4 regions of the Synechocystis sp. FACHB-383 genome follow, and region 2 is predicted to be linked to each of the others. Evidence: predicted binding sites of a transcription regulator. Region 2 holds the regulator's gene; each other region holds the start of a gene.
The links. The regulator NtcA, encoded in region 2, controls nitrogen genes in cyanobacteria. The targets are predictions, from matches to a motif close to GTANCNNNNGNTAC.

Region 1 (4,661 bases), on a different contig from region 2:
GGTGGGGCGGCCAACATTTAGTTCTAGGTAACCTTCGGGGGTGATGATTTCGCCGGGAATCATAGTGGCAATATGGTTAGTTGAGCTGTGGGTATTAGTTAATTAGCTTAGGGCCTGTTTTAAAAGCCCCCCCGGCCCCCCAAATTTGGGGGGAAACTGAGCGAAAGTCCCTCAGTATTGCCGAAGGAGATTTAGGGGGCAGAATAAAACTTTCCAAACACGCTCTTAGGGCTGCTAAGCAAAAAATTAAGATACTCCCCAACAGTAACCCTAAAAACAGATCCGTGGCCATGGCATAGTTCTTTAAGCCTTATTAACATCTTTCCGCACCGCCTTAAACATGCCAAAGCGACAAAGTCCGGTGCCAAAGGCAAGGCGCATTAGCAAAATAGTGGGTACTTCCCGCACCGATTTGACAAATCCAGGCAAGCCATATTGCAACCAGCCCTGGGGCCGGATAATGCCCTGCCAAATGGTGTCCAACCAAGCGGGGAGGGTGGGGACAGTCCAATCGGCGGTGGTGACCTGGCCCTCCACTAACCCAGTGGCTTCCAGATTTTCCGCAAAACCTTCAATACTGGCAAAGGCTGGGTGGGACCATTGATCCAACAATTGCCTCATCACCGGTTTTTCCCAGAAATTGAGGGGCACTTGGCGATCGTCCCGCTGGTTCCAGTCCGCTACTACTAAAATGCCCCCTGGCTTGAGTACCCGCAGTAATTCCTTCGCAAAGATGGCTTTATCAGGCATGTGGGGCCCCGCTTCCACTGACCACACCACGTCAAAGCTAGCGTCGGGGAAAGATAAGGCCATGGCATCGTCCACCGCAAACTTGGCTGACAGGCCTGCAGGGGTTAATTCTGTGGCTCGCTTAACCTGTTGGGGGCTAATGGTGATGCCCGTAACGTTAAAACCATAATTTTTGGCGAGAATACGACTGCTGCCGCCAATGCCACAACCCACATCCAACACGGTAGTTCCAGGGGGTAATGTATCTAGTCCTCCCCACTTAGCCATGGCGTGGACAAAATCAATTTTTGACTGGATAAAATCCTTGGCTACTGGGGGATCGTCATAATGGCCGAGGTGGATATGGTCGCCCCAGTAATATTCCAAAATGCCGTCCTCCGTCCATTGGTCATAGGCGTTAGCCACGGAATCGGATGATTGATAGCCCCGGGCGGTGAATAAATATAATCCGGCGGCGATCGCCAGGGAGAGGGAAAAGAGGCCAGCGGGCAGAAGCAAAGACTCGGGCATGGAATAGTTAAAACAGCAGGGAAAGTTAAGTATTAATCTTGTTTAGGTTAACAAAGTTGGGCAGGGCCATGAATCGCTTCCAATCCATCCTTGGCCAAGACCAAGCCATTGCCTTACTACACCAGGCGATCGCCCAGGAGCGCATTGCCCCGGCCTATTTGTTGGTGGGGCCCAATGGGGTAGGCAAAAGTTTGGCTGCTAAGGCTTTTGGGGAAACCTTATTAATGGGATGGGAAGCTCAACCCAATCGCCAGGAACGTTTTTTTGCCGGCAATCACCCTGACCTCCTGAAAATAGAGCCAACTTTTCAACATCAGGGCAAACTATTAACCGCCCCCGAAGCCGAGCAAGCTGGGCTCAAACGACGGGCTGCTCCCCTGATCAGGGTCGAACAAATTCGAGAAATTAACCGTTTCCTCAGCCGTCCCCCTTTGGAAGCGGACAGAGCCGTCATCCTGATTGAGGAAGCCCAAGCCATGAATGAAGGGGCGGCCAATGCTTTACTAAAAACCTTGGAGGAGCCGGGGCGGGCCACTTTGATCCTGCTGGCCCCCAGCGTCGATGTCCTCCTACCCACCATTGTTTCCCGTTGCCAGCGCATTCCTTTTTATCGTTTGGGGGAAGATGACATGGCCAAAATTTTGCAAAGGCTAGGCCGTCAGGAAATCCTTAATCACCCTGAACTGTTGGCGATCGCCCAGGGCAGTCCTGGCATTCTGTTTGAAGCTTGGGAACAGATGCAGAGTATCCCCACTGAACTGCGGCAAAAGTTAATTCAGCCCCCCGCCGATCCCCTGGCCGCCTTTGATTTAGCCAAACTGGTGGACAGTAACCTCGACAATGGTGCCCAACTTTGGTTGGTGGACTATCTGCAATACCATTACTGGCAGAGCTACGGCCAACGGCAATGGCTAGAAATTTTGGAGAAAGCCCGTCGGTATCTGGCCGCCTACGTCCAACCCCGCCTCGTGTGGGAAGCGACTTTTCTGGCCCTCCATCGTCTGCCATCTTCCGGCGATCATCGCCAATAATCAAGATTGTTCCCTTTGAACGGTTCCAATGCCAAACCTCCCTGACAATGGGAGCAAAACGGGCCAAAAATACGTTTAGTCCGGGAAAGACTGTATCCTATGCTACATAATTGTTTCTTAACCTGCTCGTAGTATGGGGTCTTATTTGTTTCCGGCGAACCTACTCTCGGAAATACCTTCCCTTGTTGACCTAAATAAACTGCGGATAAAAACTTTTTAAGAGCACTGTTTCCGCCCAATTAACTCCTCTCCACCAGCCAACAAGCATATTTAGAATCCTTACGAGGTAATAATTTTTCGCGTATGACTAACCCTTTTGGAAGACGTAAATTTTTGCTGTATGGATCAGCAACCCTAGGCGCCAGTCTATTGCTCAAAGCCTGTGGTGGTGGGACAGAACCGACCACTGAACCCACCGGCACCCCCACCGAAGGAACGGCCCCCACCGGGGAACCAGTCAAAGTTGGTTTACTCCACTCCCTCAGTGGCACCATGGCCATCAGTGAAACCACCGTAGTGGAAGCGGCGGAACTGGCGATCGAGGAAATTAATGCGGCCGGTGGAGTTTTGGGTAGGCCCATTGAAGCCATCAAAGAAGATGGTGCTTCCGATTGGCCCACCTTTGCGGAAAAAGCAGCGAAGTTGATTGACCAAGACAAGGTAGTTAACGTCTTTGGTTGTTGGACTTCTGCTAGCCGTAAAGCGGTACTGCCCGTATTTGAAGCTAAAAACCACATGCTTTGGTATCCGGTACAGTACGAAGGTCAGGAATGTTCGAAAAACATTTTCTACACCGGTGCTGCCCCCAACCAACAAATTGAACCGGCAGTGGATTGGCTGTTGGAAAACAAGGGGAATAAATTCTTCCTGGTGGGTTCCGATTACGTTTTCCCCCGCACTGCCAACACCATCATTAAAGAGCAGTTAAAGGCCAAAGGTGGCGAAACCCTAGGGGAAGATTACCTGCCCCTAGGCAACACCGAAGTTACCCCCATCATCACCAAAATTCGGGAAGCCCTGCCCGATGGTGGCGTAATTTTCAACACCCTCAATGGGGACAGTAACGTTGCCTTCTTCAAACAGATCCAAGCCGCTGGTTTGACCCCCGACAAATATCCGGTTATGTCCGTGAGTGTGGCGGAAGAGGAAGTACGGCAAATCGGTAAGGAGTATCTGCTCGGTCAGTATGCTTCTTGGAACTATTTCCAAAGCGTGGATACCCCCGCAAACCAGAAGTTTGTAGCGGCCTTTAAAGCCAAGTATGGCGAAGACCGGGTGACCAATGACCCTATGGAAGCGGCCTATATTTCCGTTTACCTCTGGAAAGCAGCGGTGGAAGCGGCGGGTGATGTAGGGGAAACCCCCGAAGGGCTAGAAAAAGTCCGGGCGGCGGCGATCGGTCAAACCTTTGATGCCCCAGAAGGCATGGTGACCATGCAACCCAACCACCACATTTCCAAAACTGTCCGCATTGGGGAAGTCAATGACGAAGGTCAGTTCACCATTGTTTGGTCTAGTGAAGGCCCCGTTGATCCCATCCCCTGGAACCAGTTCGTACCGGAAACCAAGGGTTTCACCTGTGATTGGACCCGCACCGATGTGGAAAACCCCGGTAAGTTCAAAGCCAGCTAAGGTGGCATCTTTTTCAACCGAGTAAATAGCTATAACACTGCTCACTGTTTGATGGTTTGAGTTATTAGGGCCATTGGCTACATTGATTTCCCCCTGACGGGATTTGAATGGGTCAGTGGCTTTTTCTTGCTCCATTGAGGGTGATTAGGTCAAGATAGGCCCTACGTTTATTCTCCTTGGCACCCATGGCTAAAGCCCGGACAAAGTTTGTTTGCTCTGCCTGTGGAGCCGACCATGCCCAATGGTTTGGCCGTTGTCCTAAATGCCATGAGTACGGCACTCTCCAGGAAGAGGTGGTCAATGCCGTTTCTAGCGGTACCAATCGCCGCAGTTTAGGGGCGCAAAAATCCGGTTCTGCCAGGGTAAAAACTGGGCAACCCCAGGCGGCTTTAACGTTTTCTCAAATTCACCAGGAAAATCAAGGGCGTTTTCCCTCTGGCTATGGGGAGTTAGACCGGGTTTTGGGGGGAGGCATTGTGCCTGGGGCATTAATTTTAATTGGGGGAGATCCGGGCATTGGTAAATCGACTTTGTTACTGCAAGTGGCTTTCCAGTTAGCCACCCGTTTACCCAGGATTTTATACGTTTCAGCGGAAGAATCGGGACAACAAATCAAGCTCCGGGCCACCCGTTTAGGTATTACCCAAACTGTCAACGCTAGTGACGGCACAATGGCAGAGGCAAACCTCCCCCATGACGGCAATTTATTTGTTTTGCCAGAAACTAATTTGGAGGATA
Region 2 (4,661 bases):
CAGGTTTCCTTGGGAGCCACACCGTAGGGGCCCATTTCAGTGGGGTCAGGCAAGACGCTAAAGTCAATCTCCCCTTCTGAAGCGGCTTCAATTTCCGAGAGGGCAATCATTTTCTGGATAAAGTGTTGGGACGCATTGACTAACAGTTGGGCTGCCCTGGCCCTCTGTTCTACGACTTCCCCTTGGAAATGAATGTCGGTGGGATACTTCCTAATAAAATTGATCAGGCTTAATCCCCCCTCGGGATCCTGAGCAGCCTGGACGATCGCCGCCCGAATGCCATATTTGGAGTTAGCTCCCCAAGGCGCATTGAGAATAAACGCGGCCCGAGCTAAGGAATCTTCCCCCAGACTAGTGTTAAAAAAGTTGCTGAGCACCACGGGGTCTACCTCTGCCCGGAGCCCCATAATTTCCCTTAACTTGGTCAGTTTTTCTTCGGAGGCTCCCACTAGGTTGAATAAAAAGCTGAGATTGGAGTCCACAGTGCCATCCTGCACAAATCGTTCCAGGGATTCCACCCGCACTGTCAACTTAATGGGCCCGTAGGTAAAAAAGATATTTTCTGCGGTTTTGCCCGGCAATTGGACGGCGATCGCCGTGAGAGTTCCCAAACAAATGGACTGCAACCAACGACGGAGGTTTGAGGGGAAGGTGACCATGGAAGTCATATTAGGGTTAATAAAGGGCGGGAACAACCAAGTTGCTGGACTGGAGCAATAGGCAAGAAACCTGAGCTAATTCTAGGCAATTTTTTTGCCATTGCCCCTAACGTAAAGTTATTTTTTTCTTCGTTACCTTTTGTTACCTAAAATTCAACAGAGGCAATCTAGACTGGACCTTTTGTCACCGTTGCTCCGTCCACGGAATGGGGGATAATCTAGACGAGATCATTAGGGACCCTGACCATGCAAAAAGCCGACGAATTTGCCATCCACCTGTTTTTGGCCAATGGCCATCGGGAAGAAGTCCGCTTCATGACCATTCAAGATTTTCAAAAATGGTACAGCAACGAAGTTGTGCCCAAGCACGACTCCCAGGAATTTATCAGTGTGCCGATCAAAAATATTCAAGGTGAGTACATGGTGGTGCGACCTTCGGCGATCGTTGCCATCCGGGTGGAACCAATTTTCTTTGGCAGTGTGGAGCGCATGTAATCCATTGTGTATAATCTTGATACAGAATGGGGTTTTGCACTTCCCTTGATGCCCCCATTACCGTGAACGTGCATGGATCAGTCCCTAACCCAAGATCGTCCCCTAGCGGCAGTGTTTCGACGCTTAGGCAGTGAGTTGATGCCCCCGGTGGTGGAAACTTTTGATAGGAGTAAAACAATTTTTTTTCCTGGGGATCCGGCGGAACGGGTTTATTTTTTGCTCAAGGGAGCGGTTAAGTTATCTCGGGTCTACGAAGCAGGGGAAGAGATCACCGTCGCTCTGCTGAGGGAGAACAGTGTTTTTGGGGTATTATCGTTAGTTACAGGGCAACGTTCTGACCGTTTTTATCACGCAGTGGCTTTTACTCCGGTGGAGTTGCTGTCTGCCCCCATTGAACAGGTGGAACAGGCTCTCAAGGAGCATCCCGACCTCTCATTGTTAATGTTGCAGGGCCTTTCTTCCCGCATCCTCCAGACGGAAATGATGATTGAAACCCTAGCCCACCGGGACATGGGTTCTCGTTTGGTTAGCTTTTTGTTGATCCTCTGTAGAGATTTTGGTGTACCTGCCCCGGACGGCATTCGCATTGACCTCAAGTTATCCCACCAGGCGATCGCCGAAGCCATTGGTTCCACCAGGGTAACGGTGACCAGGCTCTTGGGGGATTTGCGGGAAGGCAATATGATCTCCATCACGAAAAAGAAAATTACCGTGCATAATCCCGTTGCTCTCAGTCAACAGTTTACCTAGCCACCCCCTATGACCAGTGCCTATATTCTGGTTCTTTCTGTCCTGGTCCTGGGCGGGATCATTGCTGCGCTGGGGGATCATTTAGGCAGTAAGGTGGGGAAAGCTCGCCTACGCTTGTTTACACTACGACCCCGACAAACGGCAGTGGTGTTGACGGTAATTACTGGTACCCTAATTTCCGCTTCCACCCTAGGTATTTTGTTCACTTTTAGTAAATCCCTGCGGGAAGGGGTATTTCAACTGGATGATATTTTGGGTCAGTTGAGGGTGGCCAAAGCAGAATTGGAGCAGGCTAGCCAAGCCAAAGAGGAGATTGAATCAGAATTGAGTGCAGTACGTCAGGAGCAAAAGCTAGTACAAGAGCGGAGTCGAGAGTTAGACCGTAATTACACCAGGGCATTGCAACTGTTGCGTCGGGTATCCCAGCAATCCCGAAATTTGCGCCAGGAAGTGACTAATCTGTCGGCGGAAAGGGCGGAGTTAAATCAACAAAAGGACTCCCTATTGGCGGAAGCCACGGAGCTCCAGAGTCAAGTGAAGTTGCGAGACCAGGAATTGTCCAAACGCCAGGAACGCATTGCTCAACAGGAGAAAGTCCTTGCCCGCCAGCAGGAACAGGTGAAGTCTTTGGAGCAGAGGTTTGCTTCTTTGGAAGCCCAGCGCCAACAACTACAGGCGGAAATCAATCAACGGGACACCAAAATTGATCAACTCGACCAGGCGATCGCCGCTAAAGATAATGACATCCAGGTGCGGGAAGAAAAATTACAGGGGCTAGAAACGGAACTCAGTTTTCTGCAAAGGGAAGTGGAAGAACTAGAGCGTTATTACCAAGATTACCAAGAATTACGGGGGCAACAAATTGCCATTCTGCGAGGTCAGTTATTGGCCTTTGGTGGACTAAAGGTGGTAAGCACCGAAGCTGTCAGTGCTGCGGTGGATCAATTATTACGTCAGGCCAATCGCACCGCTCTGCAATTGGTCAAAACCCCCAATATGCCAGTGCCCGATGAACCCATTGTCCGGGTGACCACTGCCCAGGTGGATAGCATTAAAAACCAACTGCAACCAGGGCAGGAATATGTTATCCGGGTACTATCGGCGGGGAATTATGTGCAGGAAGAAAGGGAAATTCGCGTCTTTTTCGACGTGGTGCCTAACCGTCAAGTTTTCCGAGAATCTGAAACCATTGCCACCATTTCCCTCGAATCCTCTGACTTTAGCGAAGTTGATGTCCAAAAACGGATTGATTATCTCCTCGCTGCCGCCCAATTCCGAGCCCGTCGGGAAGGCATTCTGGGACCCATTCAGGTGGAAGATGGACGCATTAAAACCCTAATTGATTTTATTGAACAACTCCGTCGCCAATCTGATAATCCCCCCAATGAGGTGCGGGCGATCGCCGCTGAGAATACGTCGGTGGTGGGACCGCTAAAAATCAGGATTATTGCCTTGAGGGGCAATGAAATTGTCTTTGAAAACTGATGGGCAAACCTGGACACCATCCCCTTGAGATCAAGAGCCGGACTAGCTACCAGAGGGTATTTTTCGGGTCAATCTGACGGTCATCCATGGAGGGGGTTCTGATCGGTGGCGGTGGTGGCGGCGGAACCGCTCTTCGTTCAGTAACACCTAGCGGCGGCGGAGCTTGGGCGGTAGTTAACTTTAAAAAAGCTTGGCGTAGGAGGGGCAGACAATTGTCCCAGGTGACCTCTTTGTTCACCGGCTCCAACAGATGGTAACGCTTGAGTAACTCTTGAATTTGCCCTAGGGTGCTTTCCGCGCCCCGATAGTTCACTTCAATTTCCGAAACAATTGGTTCCGAATTACGCAGAGGATCCCTTTCTACTGCGGCGATCGCCCGACGAACAGCGGAAGTCAGCTCACTGCGATACTGGCGTCCCGCCACCCGCCTTTGTTCCTCCACTCCCTTAACACTGGAAGCATAGAGGGGAGGTAAACGATTGAGGGCATAGGTAGCTACCTCGGTTAGATTGAGATAATTTCTCAGATTTTTGGGGTAGAAACGCAGTTGCTTATCAATCTCCTCATAGACCAACGTTTCCATAACATTGACATGAACGCCGGGATTGATGGGGGCTGAGGACTCGGAGGCGAGAAAATCCATGGCAGAGAGTTGGGGAAAGTGACAACTAGACGAGAAAAAGTATCACAGAGGAGCGGGGGAAAATACAGGGCAAATACATTCCCGGATTCAAGTAGCACTCCGATTTTAGCTGAATTAAGGGATTCTCGGCGCAGTCATTCAACACAATTTAACTGGTGTGGGATAATGGGACACTGCGTCATTTACCTAGGCCCATTATGCGATTGTCCCAGATGCTCTTTGTCACCCTCAGAGATGATCCAGCGGATGCGGAAATCCCCAGTCATAAACTGCTGGTGCGGGCCGGGTTTATCCGTCGTTTGGGCAGTGGTTTGTACGCCTATTTACCCCTGATGTGGCGGGTGTTGGAAAAGGTGAAGCGCATTGTCCAGGAAGAAATGAATCGTACTGGAGCCCAGGAATGTCTACTGCCCCAGTTGCAACCGTCGGAATTGTGGAAAATGTCGGGACGGTGGGACACTTACACCGAGTCCGAAGGAATTATGTTCGCCCTGCGGGATCGGCTGGAACGGGAATTAGGCCTTGGTCCCACCCACGAAGAAGTGATTACGGCGATCGCCAAGGAAATGATCCGTTCCTATCGTCAATTGCCGGTGAATTTATACCAAATTCAGACCAAATTCCGGGAT
Region 3 (4,661 bases), on a different contig from region 2:
ATTGTTGCAGTTTGGCCAACTGGGGGGAGGCCATGGGCAGAGGCTGGCCATTATTCAGGTAATTTTCCAACTGCTGCCATTCCGCTGGCCCCAGACTGCGGAGTAAGTGTTGCTGCTCCAGGGTAAAAATATTGGTGTCTATGTAGGGAAAGGTGCCCGCCAGATAACGAAGCTGATTGATGGCATCCAGATATTGGCTTCTTTGTTGCTTCAGTTGGGCGGTTAGCTCATTGTCCCGTTGTAGGCGGGGAATGGTGCCAGCCCGCACTTCTTTCCGCTTTTCCTCTGTGGTTCTTTCGTCCACAAAACTGCCATCTTCCGGAGCATAGATGGTGTAGGGGGATTCGGTCCCAACGCTGAGTTGGGGTTGGTTATAAAAACGGTAGCCCACTACCCCCGTGAGGGAAACCACAGTAATACCCAACATGACTGGTGGGTGGGCAATGCGGACAAACCTAGAGCGGTGGATTTTTTGCCAAATGGTTTCGTCCTGGGACGGGGGCACCGTTGTCCTGGGGGAGGGGGGGCTGGGCGAAGTGGACTTTTTTAGTTGGGAAACCACTGCTTGGCGGAGGGCAAAGATTGCTTTCATAGCACCAATGGGTGGGCAACAGCTGGAAAATGTTGGGCTATCCAGTTAGTTGCCGTGGGTGGGGAGGATTTGTCCATATTCCTGTTGAGAGACTAATTTTAGACTAGATCGACGTTGCATTCCCAACGGGGGGGCCACGGCCAAGGGAAGGTGTTCCTGGCCGGAACCAATGCAAAGCTGACCGGACCATCTTTGCCAAAGCCGTTGCCCCAAGGGCAAAAAGTTGGCGCGCACTGCGGAGCGATGGTCTGTTGTTAAGGCTTGTTGGCTAATCTCCATACCATTATAAGCTCCCACTAGGGCGAGGGTTAAGGGGGGTAAAATTCCCGGGTCAGGATTCAGGTCGGGGTCATTCGCTTGATTTTCGTTGGGAAGTGAGTCGACGATCGCCTTGGGGGGAGGCTGGTCCACGCTCTGTAATTGGCGAATAATCAACCGGGGTTGGGTGGGATTTTTACCCCAGAGATAAATGGCGGTGCCCACTACATCGACCCAGGGGTCTGGGCTTTGGCCCATGGTTCGGCGGGGGGCATGATTTTGCAAATATTCGGCGATCGCCGTTAGATGGTTAAGGAGCATGGGAGAGAATGTTGGGGCTGGGCCAATGGGCCACCATTTCTCCGGTTGCTTCAGCAGGACGGGCAACTGGGGGACAGTAAATCTCTCCGACAGGATGAGGGTCAATAACCTTTGCCACAGTAATAGGGCTGGCTGGGCCTGGGCACCACCAACCCATTCAGGGCAATGATTCTGACAAAGATGGCACCAGTGGGATAAATCCTGCCTAAAGCCCAAGGGATTTTCGTGGTGGTAGAGGGCTAAAACAATTAACCAATTTATCAACTGGGGCGGGGTAAAAGTCGGCTGGCGGGATAAAGCATTTTGCCAAAATGTTTGCGGTAAACAGGTTTGATAGGGGGAGGCCAATAAATTTCCCCAGGGTTCTTCCCATGGAGGCAAACTGTCTAGGCTTGGTTGACATTGCTTTTGGTCTTTTCCCCCCAGGGCCAGGAGTAAACAAGCTTGGAAACGGGAAAGGGGAGAAAGGGCCATGGTGGAGCGGTAATCTAAAACAGTATTAAGTATGGGAAATTTGTAGTTTGTCCATCGTTGATGATTTTGCCCACCCCCAAGGGGCCGCCATCGCTGCTCTGCGATCGCCATGGTTAAAAACGTTGCGAAAGCACCGGGCGATCGCCGTTATTCGTACAGATTCCCTCGACCTTAGTGTGCAATTGGCCAAGGTGGCCATCGAAGCAGGCATGGGGTTAGTGGAAATTACTTGGAACAGTGACCGGCCAGGGGACACCATTGCCCATCTGCGCTATCAATTCCCCCATTGTGCCATTGGTACAGGGACAGTGCTCTGCCGACAGGATTTGCTCCAGGCCATTGCCAGCGGGGCCCAATTTTGTTTTACTCCCCACAGTGAGCCGGAGTTAATTACCAGCGCTGTGGCCCATGGCATACCGATTATTCCCGGTGCCTTTTCCCCCACAGAGATTGTGCAAGCCTGGCAGAAGGGCGCCACCGCCGTCAAAGTTTTCCCCATTAAAACCTTGGGGGGAGTGGACTATATTCAAGCCCTCCAGGGGCCCCTCGGACAAATTCCCCTTATTCCCACCGGAGGGGTAACCTTGGAAAATGCCCAGGCTTTCCTGGCCGCCGGGGCGATCGCCGTTGGTCTATCCGGCCAGCTATTCCCGCCCCATTTAGTGGCAACCAAAGCCTGGACAGAAATTGGCGATCGAATCCGCACCTTGCTGAAGCAAATCCAGACCGCAAAGGCTTGTTAGTACAAAAAAACGATTGGACCCATGGCAAAAAGCCGGTCAGTCGGCAAAGTCCGCAGGTTTACACCGAATTTTCCATTTGAAAAGTAGTAAATCATACAGAAAACAATCATGTAAAAATTGAATACTCTAATGGTTTGATGTCCGAAAAAGTCTAGTTTCTTCTATTCTTCGACCAAATCTATGGCAAGGCACTATCACAGAGCTGGCTTAATAATTTGGGAGAAATGAGTGGCGGAGGACTTTCGTAGAACAATGTAGATTAAAGTACAAAATGTCTAATTCGATATTGTCTAAACTAAATGTGGGTGAGAGGAGTCCTGTTAATCGGACACATTCCTCGCGTATAGGGGCAGAAAAATCCTCTCTTTTTCGCTTTGTACGCCGTAAAATAAATTCCCCCTGGTTGGCCTGTGTTCCCTTAACGGCGCTGATTGTGGCGATCTGGAATGCTGCGGCGATCGCCCAAGATGTGGAGGTACTCGACATCACGGTGGTCAACGAGAGTGTAGCCACCCTCCAGGGAACCCTTAATGCCATCTGGATCTTGATAGCAGCCATTCTGGTCATTTTCATGAATGCCGGCTTCGGTATGCTAGAAACTGGCCTTTGCCGCCAGAAAAATGCCGTTAACATCCTGACTAAAAACCTGATTGTTTTTGCCTTGGCAACCATTGCTTACTGGGCGATCGGCTTTTCCTTGATGTTCGGCAGCAGTGGCAATCCCTTCTTTGGCTTCGGCGGATTTTTCCTAGCTGGTGACCACTCCAACTATGGATTAAGCCCCTTTCCCGAGGGCTTACCTGTGGCGGTGTTTTTCCTCTTCCAGGTTGCGTTCTCCGCCACCGCCGCCACCATTGTTTCCGGTGCTGTTGCTGAGCGGATTAAATTCAACGAATTTTTAATCTTCAGCGTTCTCTTAGTGGGTATTGCCTATCCCATTACCGGCCACTGGGTTTGGGATGCGGGCGGCTGGCTCTACACCATGGGTTTCATTGACTTTGCTGGTTCTACAGTGGTCCACTCCGTCGGAGGTTGGGCCGCCTTAGCTGGGGCATTCTTACTTGGGCCTCGTTTGGGTAAATTCGTCGATGGCCGCCCCGGTGCTATCCCCGGCCATAACATGGGTTTTGCCATGCTCGGTTGCTTAATTCTCTGGATCGGCTGGTTTGGTTTTAACCCTGGTTCCCAGTTAGCGGCGGATCAAGCCTGTGCTTACATTGCCGTCACCACTAACTTGGCTGCTTCTGCTGGTGGTATCACTGCCACGTTTACTTCCTGGCTCAAAGACGGTAAGCCCGATTTGACCATGGTAATCAACGGTGTTCTTGCTGGTCTGGTAGGCATTACCGCAGGCTGTGCCGGAGTATCCTACTGGAGTTCCGTAATCATTGGGGGCATTGCTGGCATCATTGTTGTCTATTCCGTTGCTTTCTTCGACAAAATCAAGATCGATGACCCGGTAGGTGCCCTTTCCGTTCACTTAGTTAATGGTATCTGGGGAACCCTAGCGGTAGGCTTATTTAACATGGAGAAAGGTTTGTTCTACGGCGGTGGCATTAACCAGTTAATCATCCAGATTATCGGTATTGCCACCATCGGAGCTTTCACTTCTATCTTCAGCTTTGCCGTATGGATTATTCTCAAACAAACCATGGGTATCCGGGTATCCGGCGAAGAAGAAATGATTGGTTTGGACATCGGCGAACATGGCATGGAGGCCTACACTGGCTTCGTTAAAGAAACCGACTCCTTTGGGGGAGCTGTTTCTAGTGCCGCTGTGTCTGAATAGCTCACTCTGGGTGGAAGGATAAATTTTATCCCTTCACCTACCGAAGACAAATTAATTTTCATCAAACTGGCAAAAAATAATAACTATCTCCAAGGGGGTCGGGTTCCAACCGCTCCCCTTTTGCTTTTGCTATTTGTTGGAAGAAATGGATAGTTAGTGGAAAAATTTCACCATCCAAAGAATGCCAAATTACCGAAAATCGCGGTAAAGCCCCTAGCTTTAGCTATGGGGAGATAAGGCGAGTGAGCATAGCGAAGAAATCCTGCGCCCCAACAAAAAGTCTAAATGCGCCTGCTGAAAACCCAAAATCAAATCCCTTCCCCTTCTTCTAAGGATAAATTTTTTATTGGTGACGGGTGGGATTTGCCATTAGCTGAAGGTTGGGTATCATCAAAAACCACAAACAAATTACCGTTTCGTTTGGCTTCATACATGGCAGTATCGGCATAATCGATTAAACGTTCATAATCAAACTGGTCGTAAT
Region 4 (4,661 bases), on a different contig from region 2:
CTTTAAAATGTCGGCCCCGACCTATATTGTCGGTGTTCATGAACCAACTCAAAGGGCTTTCATTCTTTCCGTTCATACCAAACTTTCCCAGGGTATCTATAGAATTCCGCTAAAATATGAATTAACTCCAACTAATTTAAGGATTCTTCACCAAGAAGTTTGTGATTTTTGGAGAAATACACCTTATAAACCTTCTAATTCTTATTTTTTATGACTACTACTACCGAAGTTCCCTGGTATGTTACTAAAAGAGGTGAATTGCTAGCTAAGCAGTTTTTATTTGAGCTTGATCCTAATGATTTAGTCTACACAGGCGATCACCCTGAGCACTTCTTCGATTATATGATTCTTTATTTAAAATCCGATGGTAGTCCCGTAACGATCGCCATGACGGTTAAGCCAACGGAGGAGGAAATTAAGGGAGTCTATCCAGTCAAAGTATCAGAATTGAACAGGCTCAAGAATGCTAACATTCCCGTCTTGATGCTCGTCATTGATGTCAAACAAAATCATTACTTTTTTAATTGGGTCCAAGAAGTTACTCAATCGGAAGAGTTGGCGATTGCAAACTCAGATGAATTAGATCAATCAATCTTAATTCCTTTACGTCATGGCACAACCGAGGAAATTCAAAAATTGAAACAAGAAATTTTAGCCATCAACTAATTTTATTAATCAAACTATCTTAGGAGAACCTAATTATGACCGTTGCCCAACAAGCCCCTTCCGCTTTAAATTTTGATTGTGAAACCGGCAATTACCACACCTTTTGTCCCATCAGTTGTGTATCTTGGCTCTATCAAAAAATTGAAGATAGCTTTTTCCTTGTCATCGGTACTAAAACCTGTGGATATTTTCTACAAAATGCCATGGGGGTAATGATTTTTGCCGAACCCCGCTATGCCATGGCAGAGTTGGAAGAAGGGGATATTTCTGCCCAGTTAAAAGATTATGAAGAACTTAAAAGACTTTGTTTGCAAATTAAGCGGGATCGTAACCCCAGTGTGATTGTCTGGATTGGCACCTGCACCACCGAAATTATCAAAATGGATCTCGAAGGTTTGGCTCCCCAACTGGAAGCAGAAATTGGCATCCCCATCGTTACGGCCCGGGCCAATGGCTTGGATTATGCTTTTACCCAAGGGGAAGATACAGTGCTGGCTTCCATGGCCCACAAATGTCCCACCTCTGCTCAAGTGCAAGGGGAAGACAAGGAAGAACGTAATGCTATTCAAAAGTTGTTAACCTTTGGTCGCAAAGCTGATGCGGAAAAAGTTGAGTCGGAATATGTGGATCATCAGCCGTTAGTTTTGTTTGGTTCCCTGCCCGATCCGGTGGTGACTAATTTAACGTTAGAGTTAAAAAAACAGGGAGTTAAAGTATCTGGTTGGTTACCCGCCAAACGTTATACGGAATTACCTGTAATTGACGAAGGTTACTATGTGGCCGGGGTTAATCCTTTCCTCAGTCGTACCGCCACCACATTGATGCGTCGGCGTAAATGTAAATTAATTGGCGCTCCATTTCCCATTGGTCCCGATGGTACCAGGGCCTGGATTGAAAAAATTTGCTCTGTGTTGGGCATTGAACCCCAAGGACTGGAGGAACGGGAAGCTCAAATTTGGGAAAGTTTGGAGGATTACATTAAGTTAATTCGGGGAAAATCAGTATTCTTTATGGGGGACAATCTGCTGGAAGTTTCCCTGGCCCGTTTCCTGATTCGTTGTGGCATGACCTGCCCTGAAATTGGCATTCCCTATATGGATAAACGTTATCAAGCGGCGGAATTAGCTCTACTGGAAAAAACCTGTGCTGACATGGGGGTTCCCTTGCCAAATATTGTGGAAAAACCGGATAACTACAATCAAATTCAACGGATTAAAGCCCTGCAACCAGATTTAGTGATCACCGGCATGGCCCATGCTAATCCTTTGGAAGCCCAGGGAATCAATACTAAATGGTCGGTGGAATTTACCTTTGCCCAAATCCATGGCTTTACCAATGCTCGGGATATTTTGGAATTAGCTACCCGTCCCCTGCGGCGTAACTCCCAACTAGGGGAATTGGGCTGGGATAAGTTAATTGCCAAAGATGTGCCTGCTCAGGTTTAGATTCCGATCGCCTTTAGGCTGAACTGTTTTACAAACAAATAACCCCATTGTCTCGGTAGGTCGAACGGCGATCGCCAGGGGCAATGGGTTTCTTTTTTCAACGATTGTAGCTATTGCTCAAAAAGGTGATTAGTCTTGTTTTTTAGTTCCTATATCAACGCCGCGATATTTAATTACTTTTCCCTTTACCTCATTATTTTGGGGAGTACATGTTTCAGAAGATTCATAGTCGATGCCCCGGTAACATTTACTGATTTTCTCAGTTTTTTCGATGGGAGCTGCTGATTTTGAAGATTCGTAGCTAATGCCACGATAATGAAGCTCTGTCTCTTTACTGTCAATAGTTTGAGTATTTGCAAGAGTATTTTTGTTCTCAAAGCTTTGCCATAAAGGGCCAACGACTATAGCCGTTAGTATTAGCAAAACAACTTTGACTTCCCAGGGCGCTAAGAGTAAACTTGCCAGTAGGTTGGCAACGGCAAAAATCACTGCTAGATGGGCAATATCATGGCGGGAGCCCCAGGCTTTATATCCAACCATTAAGCCAATAGTTAGTGGCAGTAAAAAAGTAAATTCCATAGCTTTGCTTGATCACTTTTGCTATCTTTGATATCTTCGGCACAGTTTCCGGTTCATTTTCCCTTTATTCATTTACCGGCTGTGTATGTTGTAATACCTTCTAGCATAATCTCGCTAGTCCCCAATGAAAGCTGATTTAAGCAATTACTTTTGCCCTGGTTTAAGCGGAAGAAGTTTTCTGTCGTCCTTGGCTGGCGCATTGGTCAATATTCCTTTGGCTCTGGCGATCGCCGTGGGGATGAATATGGCCCTAGGTCAGACCGGAGCAACCCAGGAAGTAGTGGTGCTGGAATCGGCTATGACACCGGAGGCCATTTTTGCCAGGGGGGTCAAGGCTGGGGAAGCGGGCAATTACGCTGAAGCAGTGCAGTTATTTTCGGCCGTACTCAAGCTGAGTCCAGACTCGCCGGAAACTCACTATAACCGTGGTCTGGCTTGGGAGAGGCTCGGCAATGTGGACCAGGCGATCGGCGACTATGGCCGCAGTATTGCCCTAGACCGTTATTACATTCCCCCCTACATCAACCGGGGTAACCTCTATAGCCAACAGCAGGACCACCACACAGCTATCCAGGATTTTACCCAGGCCATCACCTACGATCCGAACCGCTATAAGGCCTACTACAACCGAGCCAATAGTTATTTCCAACTGGGACAATACGCCCAGGCGATCGCCGACTACAACCGGGTGCTGGTGCTCAGGCCGGACTACATCAACGCCATTTATAACCGGGGTTTGGCCCACTTCCAAGCCGGACAACTAGACAATTCCCGTCAAGATCTGCTGTTTTCTGCCCAGGCTTACCTCAACCGTGGCGATCGCCTTGGTTACCTCGAAGCTCTGGATCAAATGAGTGAGTTGGGCCTATAACTTTTGCCAGCGTAGGTCACAGGGCCACAACTTTCCCTTAGTATCCAGGGCAGAAATACCGGAGAGGGGAAGGGGATACCCCTATAATTATGGCTGTCAACTGTGTTTGGAGCATTACACACCGATGTTAAGTAAAGTCCCCGCCACCATTGAAGAAATCGCCGCCCGGGAAATTTTAGACTCCAGGGGTCGCCCCACCATCGAAGCGGAAGTCCGGCTGGAAAGTGGGGCCCACGGCATTGCCCAGGTGCCCAGTGGTGCTTCCACAGGCAGTTTTGAAGCTCATGAATTGCGGGACGGAGACCCCAAGCGCTATGACGGGAAAGGGGTGGAAAAAGCAGTACGGAACGTGACGGAAAAAATTGCCCCGGTGGTGGAAGGTCTGGATGCCTTCGATCAAATGGCGGTGGATCAGGCCATGATTGACCGGGATGGAACGGACAATAAAAAAGAATTGGGGGCCAATGCCATTTTGGGGGTTTCCTTAGCCACTGCTAAGGCCGCCGCCGCTGAACTAGCCATTCCCCTCTACCGCTACTTAGGAGGCCCCTTGGCTAACGTGCTGCCGGTGCCGATGATGAACGTGATTAACGGTGGGGCCCATGCCGACAATAACGTTGATTTTCAAGAATTTATGATCATGCCAGTGGGGGCAGAAACCTTCAAAGAAGCTCTACGTTGGGGAGCAGAAGTGTTCGCCGTGTTGGGCAAAGTGTTGAAGGAACGGAAACTACTCTCTGGCGGAGTAGGGGATGAAGGGGGCTATGCTCCTAACCTCAAATCTAACCAGGAAGCGTTGGATATTCTCATTGAGGCGATCGAACAAGCTGGTTACAAACCCGGCAGTCAAATTGCCTTGGCCATGGACATTGCCGCCAGTGAATTTTTCAAAAATGGCCAGTATGAATACGACGGTGGTTCCCATTCTCCCCAGGAATTCATCGACTACCAAGCTAAGCTAGTGAGCCAATATCCCATTGTCTCCATCGAAGATGGTTTACACGAAGACGATTGGGAAAGTTGGAAAAGTTTAACCGCTTCCCTGGGCACCAAAACCCAATTGGTGGGGGATGACTTGATGGTAACGAATCCTGTACGTC

Region 1: the regulator NtcA is predicted to act here: its motif matches at 2,384-2,397, upstream of urtA (urea ABC transporter substrate-binding protein).
Region 3: the regulator NtcA is predicted to act here: its motif matches at 2,472-2,485, upstream of H6G45_RS03365 (ammonium transporter).
Region 4: the regulator NtcA is predicted to act here: its motif matches at 2,774-2,787, upstream of H6G45_RS08040 (DUF4278 domain-containing protein).

Annotation. Positions count from the first base shown of each region.
Region 1 covers NZ_JACJTJ010000050.1:30,061-34,721, reverse strand. Annotated here, with positions in the region: gene ureB (urease subunit beta) at 1-72, opposite strand, end outside; gene H6G45_RS15590 (methyltransferase domain-containing protein) at 304-1,260, opposite strand; gene H6G45_RS15585 (DNA polymerase III subunit delta') at 1,329-2,291, shown strand; gene urtA (urea ABC transporter substrate-binding protein) at 2,595-3,923, shown strand; gene radA (DNA repair protein RadA) at 4,109-4,661, shown strand, end outside.
Region 2 covers NZ_JACJTJ010000041.1:126,249-130,909, forward strand. Annotated here, with positions in the region: gene H6G45_RS12455 (alpha/beta hydrolase) at 1-659, opposite strand, end outside; gene H6G45_RS12460 (hypothetical protein) at 906-1,154, shown strand; gene ntcA (global nitrogen regulator NtcA) at 1,227-1,904, shown strand; gene H6G45_RS12470 (DUF3084 domain-containing protein) at 1,914-3,389, shown strand; gene H6G45_RS12475 (late competence development ComFB family protein) at 3,436-4,032, opposite strand; gene proS (proline--tRNA ligase) at 4,230-4,661, shown strand, end outside.
Region 3 covers NZ_JACJTJ010000014.1:92,052-96,712, forward strand. Annotated here, with positions in the region: gene H6G45_RS03350 (HD family phosphohydrolase) at 1-592, opposite strand, end outside; gene H6G45_RS03355 (hypothetical protein) at 638-1,645, opposite strand; gene H6G45_RS03360 (bifunctional 4-hydroxy-2-oxoglutarate aldolase/2-dehydro-3-deoxy-phosphogluconate aldolase) at 1,744-2,388, shown strand; gene H6G45_RS03365 (ammonium transporter) at 2,660-4,177, shown strand; gene H6G45_RS03370 (diguanylate cyclase) at 4,486-4,661, opposite strand, start outside.
Region 4 covers NZ_JACJTJ010000029.1:303,893-308,553, forward strand. Annotated here, with positions in the region: gene H6G45_RS08025 (DUF4365 domain-containing protein) at 1-214, shown strand, start outside; gene H6G45_RS08030 (hypothetical protein) at 211-666, shown strand; gene bchN (ferredoxin:protochlorophyllide reductase (ATP-dependent) subunit N) at 702-2,111, shown strand; gene H6G45_RS08040 (DUF4278 domain-containing protein) at 2,241-2,690, opposite strand; gene H6G45_RS08045 (tetratricopeptide repeat protein) at 2,815-3,561, shown strand; gene eno (phosphopyruvate hydratase) at 3,686-4,661, shown strand, end outside.